2 regions of the Silvimonas iriomotensis genome follow, and region 2 is predicted to be linked to the other one. Evidence: predicted binding sites of a transcription regulator. Region 2 holds the regulator's gene; the other holds the start of a gene.
What was found. The regulator FliA, encoded in region 2, starts transcription of late flagellar genes. The targets are predictions, from matches to a motif close to GCTAAAGNTNNNNNNNNNNCNGCCGATAAT.
Positions count from the first base shown of each region.

Region 1: the regulator FliA is predicted to act here: its motif matches at 1,587-1,616, upstream of flgM (flagellar biosynthesis anti-sigma factor FlgM).

Region 1 is NZ_BMLX01000001.1:1,299,272-1,306,361, forward strand. Features, by position in the region: gene tilS (tRNA lysidine(34) synthetase TilS) at 1-231, opposite strand, end outside; gene IEX57_RS05760 (acetyl-CoA carboxylase carboxyltransferase subunit alpha) at 200-1,168, opposite strand; gene flgM (flagellar biosynthesis anti-sigma factor FlgM) at 1,673-1,984, shown strand; gene IEX57_RS05770 (flagella synthesis protein FlgN) at 2,080-2,550, shown strand; gene IEX57_RS05775 (C40 family peptidase) at 2,622-3,119, opposite strand; gene IEX57_RS05780 (class I SAM-dependent methyltransferase) at 3,376-4,572, shown strand; gene IEX57_RS05785 (DegQ family serine endoprotease) at 4,755-6,233, opposite strand; gene IEX57_RS05790 (ATP-binding protein) at 6,327-7,090, opposite strand, start outside.
Region 2 is NZ_BMLX01000002.1:484,434-491,523, forward strand. Features, by position in the region: gene IEX57_RS08765 (GMC family oxidoreductase) at 1-19, shown strand, start outside; gene IEX57_RS08770 (c-type cytochrome) at 30-1,484, shown strand; gene IEX57_RS08775 (M48 family metallopeptidase) at 1,582-2,829, shown strand; gene rsgA (ribosome small subunit-dependent GTPase A) at 2,835-3,713, shown strand; gene IEX57_RS08785 (RNA polymerase sigma factor FliA) at 3,871-4,617, shown strand; gene IEX57_RS08790 (flagellar motor protein) at 4,713-5,450, shown strand; gene IEX57_RS08795 (DNA translocase FtsK) at 5,616-7,090, shown strand, end outside.

The DNA.
Region 1 (7,090 bases), on a different contig from region 2:
ATCTGCATGTGCAGACAGGCCGTGATGCACGTGAATGGCGGCAAGCTGGAACGGGAATGCGCTGCGGGCGGCAGCCAGAAGATGCAATAGCACGACAGAATCAAGCCCGCCGGAAAGTCCCACGCAAACGCGGGCGGGCGGGCTTGTTTCTGCGCAAAAAGGCGCCAGGCGGGCGACGATAAGCTCGCCCGACAAACGATCAGCCAGGATCAACTTCCTTGAACTTGCCATAAGCCATCAGGCGTTCAAAGCGGGTTTCCAGCAGATCGTCGATCGACTTGTCCTGCACCGACTTGAGCGCGTCGGTCAGTGCCTTTTTCATGGCAACCATCATTTGCTGGTGATTGCGATGCGCACCGCCCACCGGCTCATTGATGATCTTGTCGATCAGACCCAGGGTTTTCAGACGGCCAGAGGTAATGCCCATGGCTTCAGCGGCATCGGCCGCTTTTTCGGCCGTTTTCCACAGAATGGAAGCACAACCTTCCGGCGAAATGACAGAGTACGTGGAGTACTGCAGCATCATGACCTGGTCAGCCACGGCGATCGCCAGCGCGCCACCAGAACCGCCCTCACCGATCACGGTGCAGACCACCGGCACACGCAGCGTGGTCATTTCAAACAGGTTGCGGCCAATGGCCTCAGACTGACCGCGCTCTTCTGCGCCGATACCCGGATAGGCACCCGGGGTGTCGACAAAGGTCAGGATGGGCAGGTTGAATTTCTCTGCCAGCTTCATCAAGCGCAGCGCCTTGCGATACCCCTCAGGACGCGGCATGCCGAAATTGCGGTACTGGCGATCCTTGGTATCACGGCCCTTCTGATGGCCCATCACCACGACGCTCTGACCATTAAAGCGGGCGACACCACCCACAATGGCCGCATCATCAGCGTAGTGACGGTCGCCGTGCAGTTCTTCGAAATCAGTAAACAGCGCCTTGATGTAATCAAGCGTATAGGGGCGCTGCGGATGGCGGGCCACCTGGCCGATCTGGGCCGCGGTGATCTTGCCGTAAATGGTTTTGGTCAGTTCCTGGCTTTTCTTTTCCAGGTGACCGATTTCCACAGAGATGTCGACTGCCGAATCGTCCTGCACATAGCGCAGTTCCTCGATCTTGTTCTCGAGTTCAGCGATCGGTTGTTCAAAATCCAGAAAAGTGGTCTTCATGCTGTTTTATGTTTCCCTGAGAAGCCGCCAGGGCTTTGGGTATTGCGTAAGATTGCGTCGAGTTCCACTGTTGTACCGCGCCTGTTCTAGCGGCTTTGGCGGCTCTTTTGGTCTGGGGTGGAACCCAAAAATCACGCAACTATACAGCAACGTTCTGCCCTCCCCAAGCACGGCACGTCGGAGAAACGGCCCGGCGCCGGCCCTGACAGCCATGACAACTGGCGCAACCCTTGTGCGCCAAGGCTTTGCGGCAGGTGGCGGACTGTCTGTACTGTCCCCTTTGCCGCAGCATCTGCCATTTGTCTGCCCGACCCGGCATCCACCGGGGTACTCAGGCATGCTCTGGTTCAGGCTGAACGCGGCTCAAAGCGGTTTGCGGCTTTTTGGCCCGCTGATGCTACCAAACACGCAAATCAGCCCTAAAGTTCCCACGTGCGCTGCCGATAATTGGCATAATAAACGTTAATGCGCAGCCTGCCGTACCGGCGGGCGGGAAAGGTAACCATGAAAATAGACCAATCTGGCAAAGTATCCCTGCCGACGCCTTCGCGTTCCGACGCCAGTCGTTCGTCTTCGACTGCCAGTCAGTCCGCATCGACACAAACCACTGCTGGCGCCGCCCAGGAAAACGTCACGCTCAATCCGGCCGCAGCACAACTGGGCCAGACTGACCAGACAGGCAGCGACAACAGCGTGTTCGACAGCGATCGCGTTGCTTCCTTGCGTCAGGCCATCAGCGAAGGCAAATTCACCGTGCGCGCTGACAACATTGCCGACAAGCTGCTTTCCAGCGTGCAAGACCTGCTGAGCCAGTAATACTTGTGATGTCCGCGGCGGCGGTGTAAAACCAGCTTGCGGACTCACTCCAACGCCCGCGTTTTTGAATTCTCTTCTTCGTAGCGACTACGCCTGTGGTTCAAGCCCAATCCGTCACCGATCTGATCCAGAACGCCTCCACTGCCCTGGACGCGCTGCTCAAACTGTTGCATCAGGAACAGGATTGTCTCGTCAACAATCGCATTGATGAGCTGGGCGGGCTGCTGCAAGCCAAACAGCAAGCGGCCAACGCCACCGAACAGGCCACCGGCCTGGTTGAAGCCTGGTTTACCGCCAACGGCATCGCCACGCAACAAGCCGATGTGCAACGCTGGTTCGAGGCCAACCAGCCCGCTGGCGTCGCCGCCTGGAACAATCTGCGGGAACAAGCCCGTCAGGCCGCAGCCATCAACCGCAGCAATGGCCAGTTGATCGACACCCGCCGCCAGCTGGTAGACGGTTTTGTTGCCGATCTGGTGCAAGAGCGTGACGATGGCTCGCAAGTGTATTCCGGTACGGGCCAGATCAGCGGCCGGCCCGGGTCCATTACCCGCGACAAAGCCTGATCGCCAGAAATCTGCAGCCAAACAAAAAAGCACGTCATTGACGTGCTTTTTTGTTTGGGGCGCGGCAACGGCTAATTGGTCGCCATCAGCGTGCGCCCGCCCTCAAACCGTGCGGCAAACCACGGCGAGTTCAGCGACTCCACCTTGATATGGCCTTTGCTGGAGGGCGCGTGGACAAACTTGTTATCGCCAATATAAACGCCCACATGCGAATACGGCCGGCCCAGGGTATTGAAGAACACCAGATCACCGGCCTGCAGGCTCTGGCGATCAACCGGTCGTGACAAGCGCGCAATTTCTGCGGCGTTATGCGGCAGCTTCACGCCCAGCGCGTTTTTGTAGATGAAATACACAAGACCGGAGCAATCCAGCCCGGCTTCCGGGTTGGCGCCACCAAACTGATAGTTCACATCCAGCAGGCTGAGTGCATAAAGCACAACCTCTTGCCGATCTTCAGACGGCACCTGAATGGTACTGACGCTGCGGTCAACCGGACGACTGACACTGCTCTGGGCCGGCCGGCTGACAGGGGGCGTGGAAGAACACCCGGCCAACAGCAGCAGCGCCATCAACAGCACATGTTCTGGTCGGCAAACTGACTTCATGGCAAACCCGCACAATACAGATGTTTGCGATTGTAACTGGCTGCCAGCCAAAAGCCAGGCCCTGACAGGCAAAAAGCGCGCCTGGCAACAGTTCATTGCAACAGAAACTGTTTCTTGTCTAATCAGTTTCTGGTCATTTGGGCTTGATGTTCTACTTTTAATTCAAGGCTGGCGTTAGAAAGCCCGTGATGATGATTTGCAACCTTGAACTGAGGTCAACATGCCCTGGAATAATCTTTTTGAGGATTTTTTGGGTCGTATGCGCAGTCATGGCATCCCCCTGCGTTTGCAGCTCTGGAACGGCAAGCACTTTGACTTGCACCCGGAACCCCGCGTGACCCTGATTGCCAATACCGCCGGTAGTCTGCGTCATGTCATCAACCCGACGCTGGATACGCTGGGCAAAGCCTATGTGGAAGGCGAAATCGATCTGGAAGGTCATGTGCTGGACGTGGTGGACATCGCCACCCGGCTGGCTGCGGCCGAAGGTGACGACGGCCGCCCGGCCGCGCGGACCGGCCGTCACTCGCGGGAGACTGACAAGAACGCGATCGCCTACCACTACGATGTCTCCAACGAGTTCTACAGCGCCTGGCTGGACAAGGAAATGGTGTATTCCTGCGGGTATTTCCGCACGGAAAACGACACGCTGGATCAGGCACAGCTCCAGAAACTGGATCACATCCTGAACAAGATCAATATCCAGCCGGGCCAGACCTTGCTGGACATTGGTTGCGGCTGGGGTGCGCTGATGATCCGTGCGGTCAAGCAATACGGCGCGCGTGCGGTCGGCGTCACGTTGTCAGAAAACCAGTATGAATACGCCAAAGAACGCATTGCCCGCGAAGGCATTGCCGACCGCTGCGAAGTGCGTCTGCAAGACTACCGCGACGTGACCGGCCAGTTTGACCGCATCACCAGCGTGGGCATGTTTGAACACGTGGGTCTGAAGAATCTGGAATCGTATTTCCGGCGCATTCATACGCTGCTGGCCGACGGCGGCGTGGTCATGAATCACGGTATTACCAGCACTGACGTCAATTCCGGCGACACGCCGTTTGGTGGCGGCGATTTTATTGACCGCTATGTTTTCCCCGATGGCGAACTGCCGCACATTGCCCTCACGCTCAAGGAAATGTGTGCCGCCGGACTGGAACCCATGGATGTGGAAAACCTGCGCCGCCATTACGCGCTGACGCTCAAGCACTGGGCCGAGCGGTTCGAGGAGCATAGCGAACACATGCGCAAACTGGCGGGTGAACAAAGATACCGGATCTGGCGGGTGTATCTGGCCGGCTGCGCTTACGGGTTCACGCACGACTGGATCTCGCTGAACCAGATTGTCGCCGTCAAGGCGGGCGGCCCGGGCATGAACCGGCTGCCACTGACCCGTGAGTACATGTACGCGGGCCGCTAGTTTCCTGGCCTTGTCATACCGGCAAAAAAGAAGGGGGCGGACCTTGCGGTACGCCCCCGAGCTTATCAGGGAGAGTCAATAACACTTCAGGTACATCAAACTTCGTACTTCAGTACAACTACCGCTTGCAGGGTCTGCCGAACCTGCAATCAACCAGACCGCCTGCCGGATGCCGCCGGCAATCAGCCCAGATTGATCGGTACAAAAATCCTGGCATCCCCACGCTGCACCAGCAACGCAACATGGTCACCTGCTTTGGATACCAGAGACTTCAATTGATCTGCACTGTTAATGTTGGTGCCATTAATGGCTAAAACAACATCGCCCGGTTCAATTCCTGCCTGAGCGGCCGGGCCTGCAACCTGCTCGACCACCAGACCACCGGCAATGCCCGATTCCTGTTTTTCATCCGGCGACAAGGGGCGTACCGACAAGCCCAGCCGGCCATGATCTTGCGTCGGGTTGGCCGCAGCAACCCTGGTATCCTGCGCCTCGCCTACTTTGGCGGTGATATCCAGCGTCTTGCCATTGCGCCATACCTGCATGGCCGCATCAGCCCCAGGCGCCATGGCCGCAATGGCGGGCGGCAACTCACTCGAGTTATCGACCGTTTTGCCATTGAGCTTGAGCACAATATCGCCCGCTTTCAGACCCGCCCTGGCGCCCGGGCTATCGGGTTCGACCCCGCTGACCAGCGCACCGGACGGCGTCTTCAACCCGAATGACTGTGCCAGCGCCTGGTTGACGTCCTGAATGGTGATGCCCAGGCGGCCACGCGTGACCTTGCCGTGCGCCACAATCTGCTGTTCCACATTCCGGGCAATGTCGATCGGAATAGAGAACGACAAGCCCTGGAAGCCGCCGCTGCGCGAGTAAATCTGCGAGTTGATGCCAATGACTTCGCCATTCAGATTGAACAGCGGGCCGCCCGAATTACCCGGATTGATCGGGGCATCGGTCTGGATAAACGGGGTGTAGCCTTCATCGGGCAAAGAGCGCGACTTGGCGGAGATAATCCCGGCGGTAACCGAGTTTTCAAAGCCGAACGGTGAGCCGATCGCCAGCACCCAGTCGCCCACGTGCGAGCTGGCCGGTTCGCCCAGCTTCACGGTTGGCAGGTTATCCGCCTTGATCCGCAGCACGGCAATGTCGGTGGCTTTGTCTGCCCCCAGCACTTTGGCGGTGAATTCACGCTTGTCGGTGAGCTTGACCGTTACTTCGCTGGCGTCTGCCACCACGTGGGCATTGGTCAGGATCAACCCGTCCGGGCTGATGATGAAGCCCGAACCCAGCGCATGCAGCGGTTGGGCCTGCTCGCCGCCCCCGCCTTGCGGGCCGGGAATACCAAAGCGACGGAAGAAATCATAGAAAGGATCGTCCGGATCAACACCGGGCGATTGTTGCGCGCGGTTGGCCGTTTTGACTTGACCGGTCACGCTGATGTTCACAACCGCCGGGCCGTAACGGCTGACGATTTCGCTGAAATTGGGCAAAGCCATCTGCGGCGAGGCCACGCCGGTCACTGCTTGCGCAGCGACCGGTTGCGCACTGGCGGCCGCTTCGGGCAGCAGGTGCGGGTTCATCTTTGCCACGGAGAAGCCCAGTACCCCAGCCAGTGCCAGTGCAATGGCAGAGGTTTTCCAGGATCGAGGTGTCTTCATGGTATTGCTCCTTTGCAGTCATCTTGGTGGACCGTTGCATTGGAGATTAAAACCGCCTGGCTTAAACAAGCCTTAAAGTCGCAGAACGAATGTTCAGGCAGGCTGGTTTTTGGGGGTAAATATTACCTCTACCGCCAGTCCACCCAGCGGTGAACTTCCCAGCACCACGCGCGCAGATTCTTTGTGGGCCAGTGTTTTCACAATGGCCAGCCCCAGGCCGCTGCCGGCAGCGGTCTCGCCTGGCCGGCGGTAGAACCGGTCGAACACCCGTTCTTGTTCTTCGGCAGGAATGCCCGGCCCGCTGTCGCACACCCTGAACACCGGCTGACCCTCCGCATTCAGCCCGGTCGAGACATCCACCTGCCCGCCTTGCGGGGTGTAGCGGATGGCGTTGCCGATCAGATTGGCAAACATGGTGCGCACGGCTTCCCGGTCGGCCACCACGTGGGCGGCACCGGCGGCGGGTTCAAGGCCGATATCCAGCGCATTGGCCTCGGCCAGCGGCAGGTGGTCGGCCAGCACTTCTCCGGCCAGTTCGGCCAGATCAATATCGCTCAGGTTCTGGTTGTGGTTGTCTGGCTCGGCGCGGGCCAGCGTCAGCAGTTGTTGCAGCACGTGGGTCGCCCGGTTCAGGCCCGATTGCAGCGAGTTCAGCGCCGCGTGGCGTTCCTCATCGCTCCCTGCCCGCTCCAGCAATTGCAGTTGCAGTTGCAGCGCGGTCAGCGGCGTGCGCAGTTCATGCGCGGCGTCGGCAGTAAAGGTGCGCTGCGCGTCCAGCGTGCGGCCCAGCCGCGCCATCAACGAGTTGATGGCGTTGACCAGCACGCCCGCCTCTACCGGCACGCGCTTGTCCTCAA
Region 2 (7,090 bases):
TGGGCACGGTGCCAGCTAAGGGGGCCGCCATGACGCTTTGTCTGATCGCCCCCCTGCGCCGGATCACACTGTGTGGCCTGCTGTTGACCAGTGCACTGGCACAGGCGGCCGGTATCAGTTCTGAACAGATCAAGCGCGGCGAATATCTGGCCCGCGCGGCCGATTGCATTGCCTGCCACACGGTGCCGCGCGGCGGAAAACCGTTTGCCGGCGGCTACGGTATTGCCTCGCCGCTGGGCACGATCTATTCCTCCAACATCACGCCTTCGGCCACCGCCGGCATTGGCAATTACACGCTGCAGGACTTCGACAACGCCCTGCGCCGCGGTATTCGCAAAGATGGCGCGCATTTGTATCCGGCCATGCCGTATACCGCCTATGCCAAATTGCAGCCCGAAGATGTCGAGGCGCTGTACGCCTACCTGATGCACGGCGTAGCACCGGTCGATACCCAGCCTCATCGCACGCGGTTGCCGTTTCCGTTCAATATCCGCTTGTCCATGGCGGTCTGGAACAGCCTGTTCCTGGACCCGCGGGTGTTCCAGCCAGAAGCGGACAAGAGCGACCAGTACAATCGCGGCCGCTATCTGGTCGAGGCGCTGGAACACTGCAGCGCCTGCCATACGCCACGCAACATGATGATGGCCGAACGTACCGATGCGCCGTTTGCCGGCGGCCAGCTGGGCGCCTGGTATGCACCCAATATCACCTCCGACCCGGTCAGCGGCGTCGGCGGCTGGACTCAGGATGAACTGGTGCAATACCTTAAAACCGGCCATGTTCCGGGCAAGGCGGCCGCCGCCGGGCCGATGGCAGAAGCGGTCTCGGACAGCCTGAGCCACCTGACCGATGCCGACCTGCAAGCCATGGCCACCTACCTCAAGACCATTGCCCCCATCCGCAATACCGCGGACACCAGGCCCGCGTATGCCTGGGGCGAACCGGCCCATGACGACGCCACCTTGCGGGGCACTGCAGGCGTGACGCAAAACAGCCATGCCACCAGCGCGGCCGAACTCTTCAGCGCCAACTGCGCCAGTTGCCATCAACCCAGCGGCATGGGCACCACGGATACCGCCTATCCCTCGCTGACCAACAATACGGCGCTGGGCCATGCCAACCCAAGCAACCTGATCGCCGTGATCCTCAACGGCGTGAATCGGCCCTTGCCGGACGGACGCCACGCCTTCATGCCCGGCTTTGGCCCGGACAGCATGGTCAACCCGCTGTCTGATGCCGACATCGCCGCGCTGGCCAATTACACGCTCAAGCAGTTCGGTAACCAGAACGTGCAGGTGACGGCGGAGGACGTCGCCACCTCGCGAAAAGGCGGTGAAGCGCCGCTGCTGGCCAAGGTGCCGCGTGTTCTGCCGATTGTGCTGGTGGTCTTTGCCCTGCTGCTGATTCTGGGTAGCTGGCGCAGCGTGCGGCAGCGCAAATTACGCCATGTGGTGCGGCCCTCGCCAACGCCCAAAACGCCTTGAGGCTGCGCGGTATGCAGGCAAAATGTGGCATACTGGCCATCTACCCTTTTGCCCTGCAAACCCGCGCCAGGCGGCGCATCAGTGATTTTTGGACCGAATGACATCCACCCAGTTTTCTGCCCTTTTCGTGTTTGCCCTGGCCGCCAGCGTGCTGCTGCAACTGTGGCTGGCCGCGCGCCAGATCAATCATGTCCGCCGGCACCGCAACGCCGTGCCAGACGCGTTTGCCGGCAGCATTGTGCTGACCTCGCACCAGCGCGCTGCAGATTACACCGTTGAAAAAACCCGTTTCGGCATGGTGCATACCGTGTTCGAAGCCATGGTGCTGGCGGCGTTCACCCTGGGCGGTGGCATTGAATGGTTAACCCAGGCGGCACAGCACTGGTTTGGTCAGGGCATTGCCGCGGGCGTGGCCATGATCGCCTTCGTCGCGATTGTCCAGACCGTGCTGAGCCTGCCGTTCTCCTGGCACAGCACCTTTGGCATTGAGGCCAAGTACGGTTTCAACCAGAGCACGCCGGGCATTTTCTGGGGCGATCTGCTTAAAACCGCCGGCATTGCGGCCGTGCTGGGTTTGCCGCTGGTGACCTTTGTCCTGTGGCTGATGCAGCAAATGGGCGCGCACTGGTGGCTGTGGGTGTGGATCACCTGGATGGCGTTCAGCCTGTTTGTGATGTGGGTGTTCCCGACCTGGATCGCGCCCTTGTTCAACAAATTTGAACCGCTGCCCGATGAAAGCCTGCGCCTGCGCATCGAAGCGCTGCTCACCCGCTGCGGCTTTGTAGCCAGTGGCATTTTCATGATGGATGGCTCCAAACGTTCCAGCCATGGCAACGCGTATTTCACCGGTCTGGGCAAATCCAAGCGCATCGTGTTTTTTGACACGCTGCTCAAACAACTGGATGGCGACGAGATCGAAGCCGTACTGGCACACGAACTGGGCCATTTCAAACGCCGCCACATCATCAAACGCATCGGCTTTACCTTTGTGTTGATGCTGGGCTTGTTGTGGTTGCTGGGCCAGTTGATGCAGGTGTCGTGGTTCTATCAGGGCCTGGGCGTACAGACCCAGACCACGGCCACAGCGCTGATGCTGTTCTTCATGGTGTTGCCGGTGTTCACCTTCCTGTTTGCGCCGCTGGGTTCGTGGCTGTCGCGCAAGCACGAGTTTGAAGCGGATGCCTACGCCGCCGAACAAGCCTCGGCCAGCGATCTGATCAACGCCCTGGTCAAGCTGTACCGCGATAACGCTTCGACCCTGACGCCAGACCCGCTGCATAGCGTGTACTACGACAGCCACCCGCCGGCCAGCCTGCGTGTTGCCGCGCTCAAACGGCTGGCGTGATGCGCATGACTGACAGCGCCCGCATTGTCGCCAGCCATGGCCGTGTCTACATCGTCGAAACCGCAGACGGCCAGCGCCTGTCTGCCAGCGCCCGCGGCAAGAAGTCTGATTTTGCCTGCGGCGATCTGGTGGATATCCAGATTCTGAATGCTGAACAAGCCGTCATTGAAAAAGTGCAGCCGCGCCAATCGTTGCTGTACCGCTCTGACCAGTGGCGCTCCAAGCTGATTGCCGCCAACGTCACACAGATTGTGATCGTGGTCGCGCCAGTGCCCAGTTATCTGGATGAGCTGATCGGCCGCACCCTGATTGCGGCAGAGTCGCAAGACATCAAGCCGTTGATCTTGCTGAACAAGTGCGACTTGCCTGAAGCGGCCGCCGCGCGTGAGGCACTCACCTATTACGAAAAACTGGGCTACCCGCTGCTGGCCCTGTCTGCCCGGGAAGACGTCAGCCCGCTGCGTGAGCGGCTGCAGGGCCATATCTCGGTGCTGGTCGGCCAGTCCGGCATGGGTAAATCAACGCTGCTGAATGCGCTGATCCCCGAAGCCGGCGCACGCGTGAACGATATCTCCACCGCGCTCGATAGCGGCAAGCACACCACCACGCACGCCACGCTGTATCACCTTGATGAACACGCTGATCTGATTGACTCCCCCGGGGTGCAGTCGTTTGGTCTGGCGCATATCAAGGAAGAAGCCCTGCCCGGCCTGATGCCGGACCTGAGCCCGTTTGTGGGGCAGTGCCGTTTCCATAATTGCCGCCATCGCCAGGAGCCGGACTGCGCCATGCGCCAGGCCGTTGCCGACGGCGCCATTGCCCCAAGCCGGCTGGCCTTGCTGCAGCGCCTGCAAGATGAGCTGGCTCAAGGTAACGCCTGGTAAAACGCCCAAACGCTGACAAGCGGGTTGCCGAGCACGCGTGATTGATATGACAATCAAGTAGCAACAGCGCCCCGAAGGGCGGCCCGACCATGTATCAGGCGTCGCAGGCCGCACCTGATTTGTTATATTGATATTGCCGTAATCCGCAGCCTTGCCAATGCCCGCACAACGCGCTTTGCACCTTTACAAACAAACCCAGAACGCCGGAGACGACGATCGGGTTACCAGGCATGCGCCACTGGTCAAGCGTATCGCTTACCACATGGTGTCGCGCCTGCCGGCCAGTGTGGACGTTGAAGACCTGATCCAGGTGGGCCTGATGGGCTTGATGGAGGCCGCACGCAATTTTGATCCCTCCACCGGCGTGCAGTTTGAGACCTTTGCCTCGCAACGGATTCGTGGTGCCATGCTGGACGAGTTGCGCAATGCCGACTGGGCATCGCGCCAGACCCGCCGCAACATGCGCGAAATCGAAAACGCGCTGTCCACGCTGGAACACCAGTTGGGGCGCGCGCCGTCAGAAAGCGAAATCGCCCGTTCCATGGGGCTGCCGCTGGACGAATACCAGCGCATGCTGGCCGATGCCCGTGGCCATCAACTGGTGTACTACGAAGATTTTGAAGACGAAGACGAGCACAACAACTATCTGGATCAGGTTGCCGCAGACCACACCGCCAACCCGTTCAACCAGATTGCCGATGCCGGCTTCAGAAGCATGTTGATCGAGGGCATCAACAAATTGCCCGAACGCGAACAGTTGGTCATGGCGCTGTACTACGATGAAGAGCTGAACCTGAAAGAGATCGGCGCCGTACTGGGCGTCACTGAATCACGCGTATCGCAATTGCACAGCCAGGCCATCGGCCGGTTGCGGGCGCAGCTGAAAGACTGGCTGCATCGCTGAACGGGCCAGCAATACCTTGCAAATAATTGCTTGAAGAATTAAAGAAAACGCGGCTGCCGCCGAAATAACCTGAACAACAATGACCCTCCCGGCGCATGGATAAAATCAGTGTCATCGGCCTCTTGCTGGGCCTCATCGCCATTACCCTTGGCCAGTGGCTGGAAGGCGGCCACATCGGCTCCTTGCTGCAATTCACCGCTTTTCTGATCGTGATCGGCGGTACCGCCGGCGCTGTCATGCTGCAAAGCCGGGTGGTGGATTTTGTCGCCGGCATGCGCATGGTCAAATGGGTGTTTGTGCCGCCCGCTCACGACTTCCGCCGCATTCTCAATACGCTGACCACCTGGAGCCAGCAAGCCCGCCGCGCCGGCCTGCTGGGGCTGGAGCAGTTCGCCATGAGCGAGAAAGACCCCTTCGTCAAACGGGGCCTGCAAATGCTGGTGGATGGCGCTGAGCCCGAAACCATCCGCCACGCCATGGAACTGGATATCGACGCCTGGGAATTGCACGCGCGCGCAGCGGCCAAAATCTGGGAGGCCGCTGGCGGTTATGCGCCCACCATCGGCATTCTGGGCGCCGTGTTGGGGTTGATCCACGTCATGGAAAACCTCTCTGACCCTTCGCGCCTGGGGGCCGGTATCGCGGTGGCGTTTGTGGCCACTATTTACGGTGTCGGCTCTGCCAACCTGATCTTTCTGCCGATCGCCAACAAGCTCAAGTTTCATATCGGCACCGAAGTACGCCGCCGTGAAATGCTGACCGAGGGCCTGATCACCATTGCCAACGGTGAAAACCCGCGCATGATGGAAAGCAAGCTGGCGGCCTACCTGTAACAACAGGGCCGCCACGCGGCAGGTGTCTTAACCGTGCGACACCCGCCTGCCACCTGACCGGTGGCCCGGCACAATATCGACGATTTGCGGCCGGCGACGCCTGCCACAGCCCGCTTGTCGTTATAATCCCCAAGTCCAAACATTCCGGCCCCAGCTCCTGGTCACATGGCTTTCTTTCGCAAGAAAAATGTCTCTAACGCCTCGTCGCGCTCTGCCTTGCCTCCGCAACTGGCCAACGTCCTGCGCGAATCCTGGTGGTTGCTGCTGGTGGCGGCAGTACTTTATCTGGTGCTGGCACTGGCCACCTGGCATGCGGCAGACCCAGGCTGGTCGCACAGCGCCACCCGCGCCGATGTCCACAACCGTGGCGGCCTGTTTGGCGCATATCTGTCTGACATCCTGCTCTCGGTCTTCGGTTTTTCTGCCTGGTGGTGGGTGGCATTTTTGTTTGCGGCCATCTGGTGGGGCTATCGCCGGCTGGACCGGGTGAGCGAATCCTCCCGCCCGGTGGTGTTTCTGGCCTGTGTGGGTTTCCTTGCCATCCTGTTATCCAGCTGCAGCATGGAAGCGCTGCGGCTGCACTCCATTCACTTCAATCTGCCCCTCTCCCCCGGCGGCGTGCTGGGCCTGGCGCTGGGCGGCTGGCTGTATCACGTGCTGGGTTTTACCGGTGCCACCGTCGCGCTCGCCGCACTGTGGGCCGTGGGCGTATCGCTGTTTACCGGCTTGTCCTGGCTGGACCTGATGGAACGCATCGGGGCGATTGTGGAATGGGTCGTCCTCAAGGTCATCGATACCTGGCAGGCCGCGCAAGACCGCCGCATTGGCCGGCAAGCCTCTGTTGCGCGTGAAGAACGCGTCAGCGTAGAGAAGAAAAAGAAAGACGAAGCGCCGCCGCTGGTGATTTCTGAACCCGTCATGGAAATCCCGGTCGCCAAGGCCGTAGCAAAGGCTGAGGAAAAGAAAGCCGCGCAAGAACAGAAAAAAGCCGTGCAGCCCTCGCTGTTCGAATTTGCTGACCTGCCGCCAGGCGAGGCCGCCCTGCCCGCGCTCAACCTGCTGACGCCGCCCGTGGCCGCGCAGGAAACCATCAGCCACGAAACACTGGAATTCACCAGCCGCCTGATCGAACGCAAGCTGGCGGACTTTAATGTCGAAGTCAAAGTGATTGCCGCCTACCCTGGCCCCGTCATCACCCGTTACGAGATCGACCCAGCCACCGGCGTGAAGGGCTCGCAGATCGTGAACCTGATGAAAGACCTGGCGCGCGCGCTGGGTCTGGTGTCGATCCGCGTGGTGGAAACCATTCCCGGCAAGACCTGCATGGGTCTGGAACTACCCAACCCGACGCGGCAGATGATCCGGCTGAGCGAGATCCTCAGTTCCGAGGCATTCCATACCCAAAGCTCCAGACTGACCATGGCACTGGGCAAGGACATCACCGGCAAGCCCATCGTCACGGATCTCGCCAAAGCGCCGCACATGCTGGTGGCCGGCACCACGGGTTCGGGCAAGTCGGTCGGCGTGAACGCCATGATCCTGTCCTTGCTGTACAAGGCCACGCCGGACGAAGTGCGCTTCATCATGGTCGACCCCAAGATGCTGGAACTCTCCGTCTACGACGGCATTCCGCACCTGCT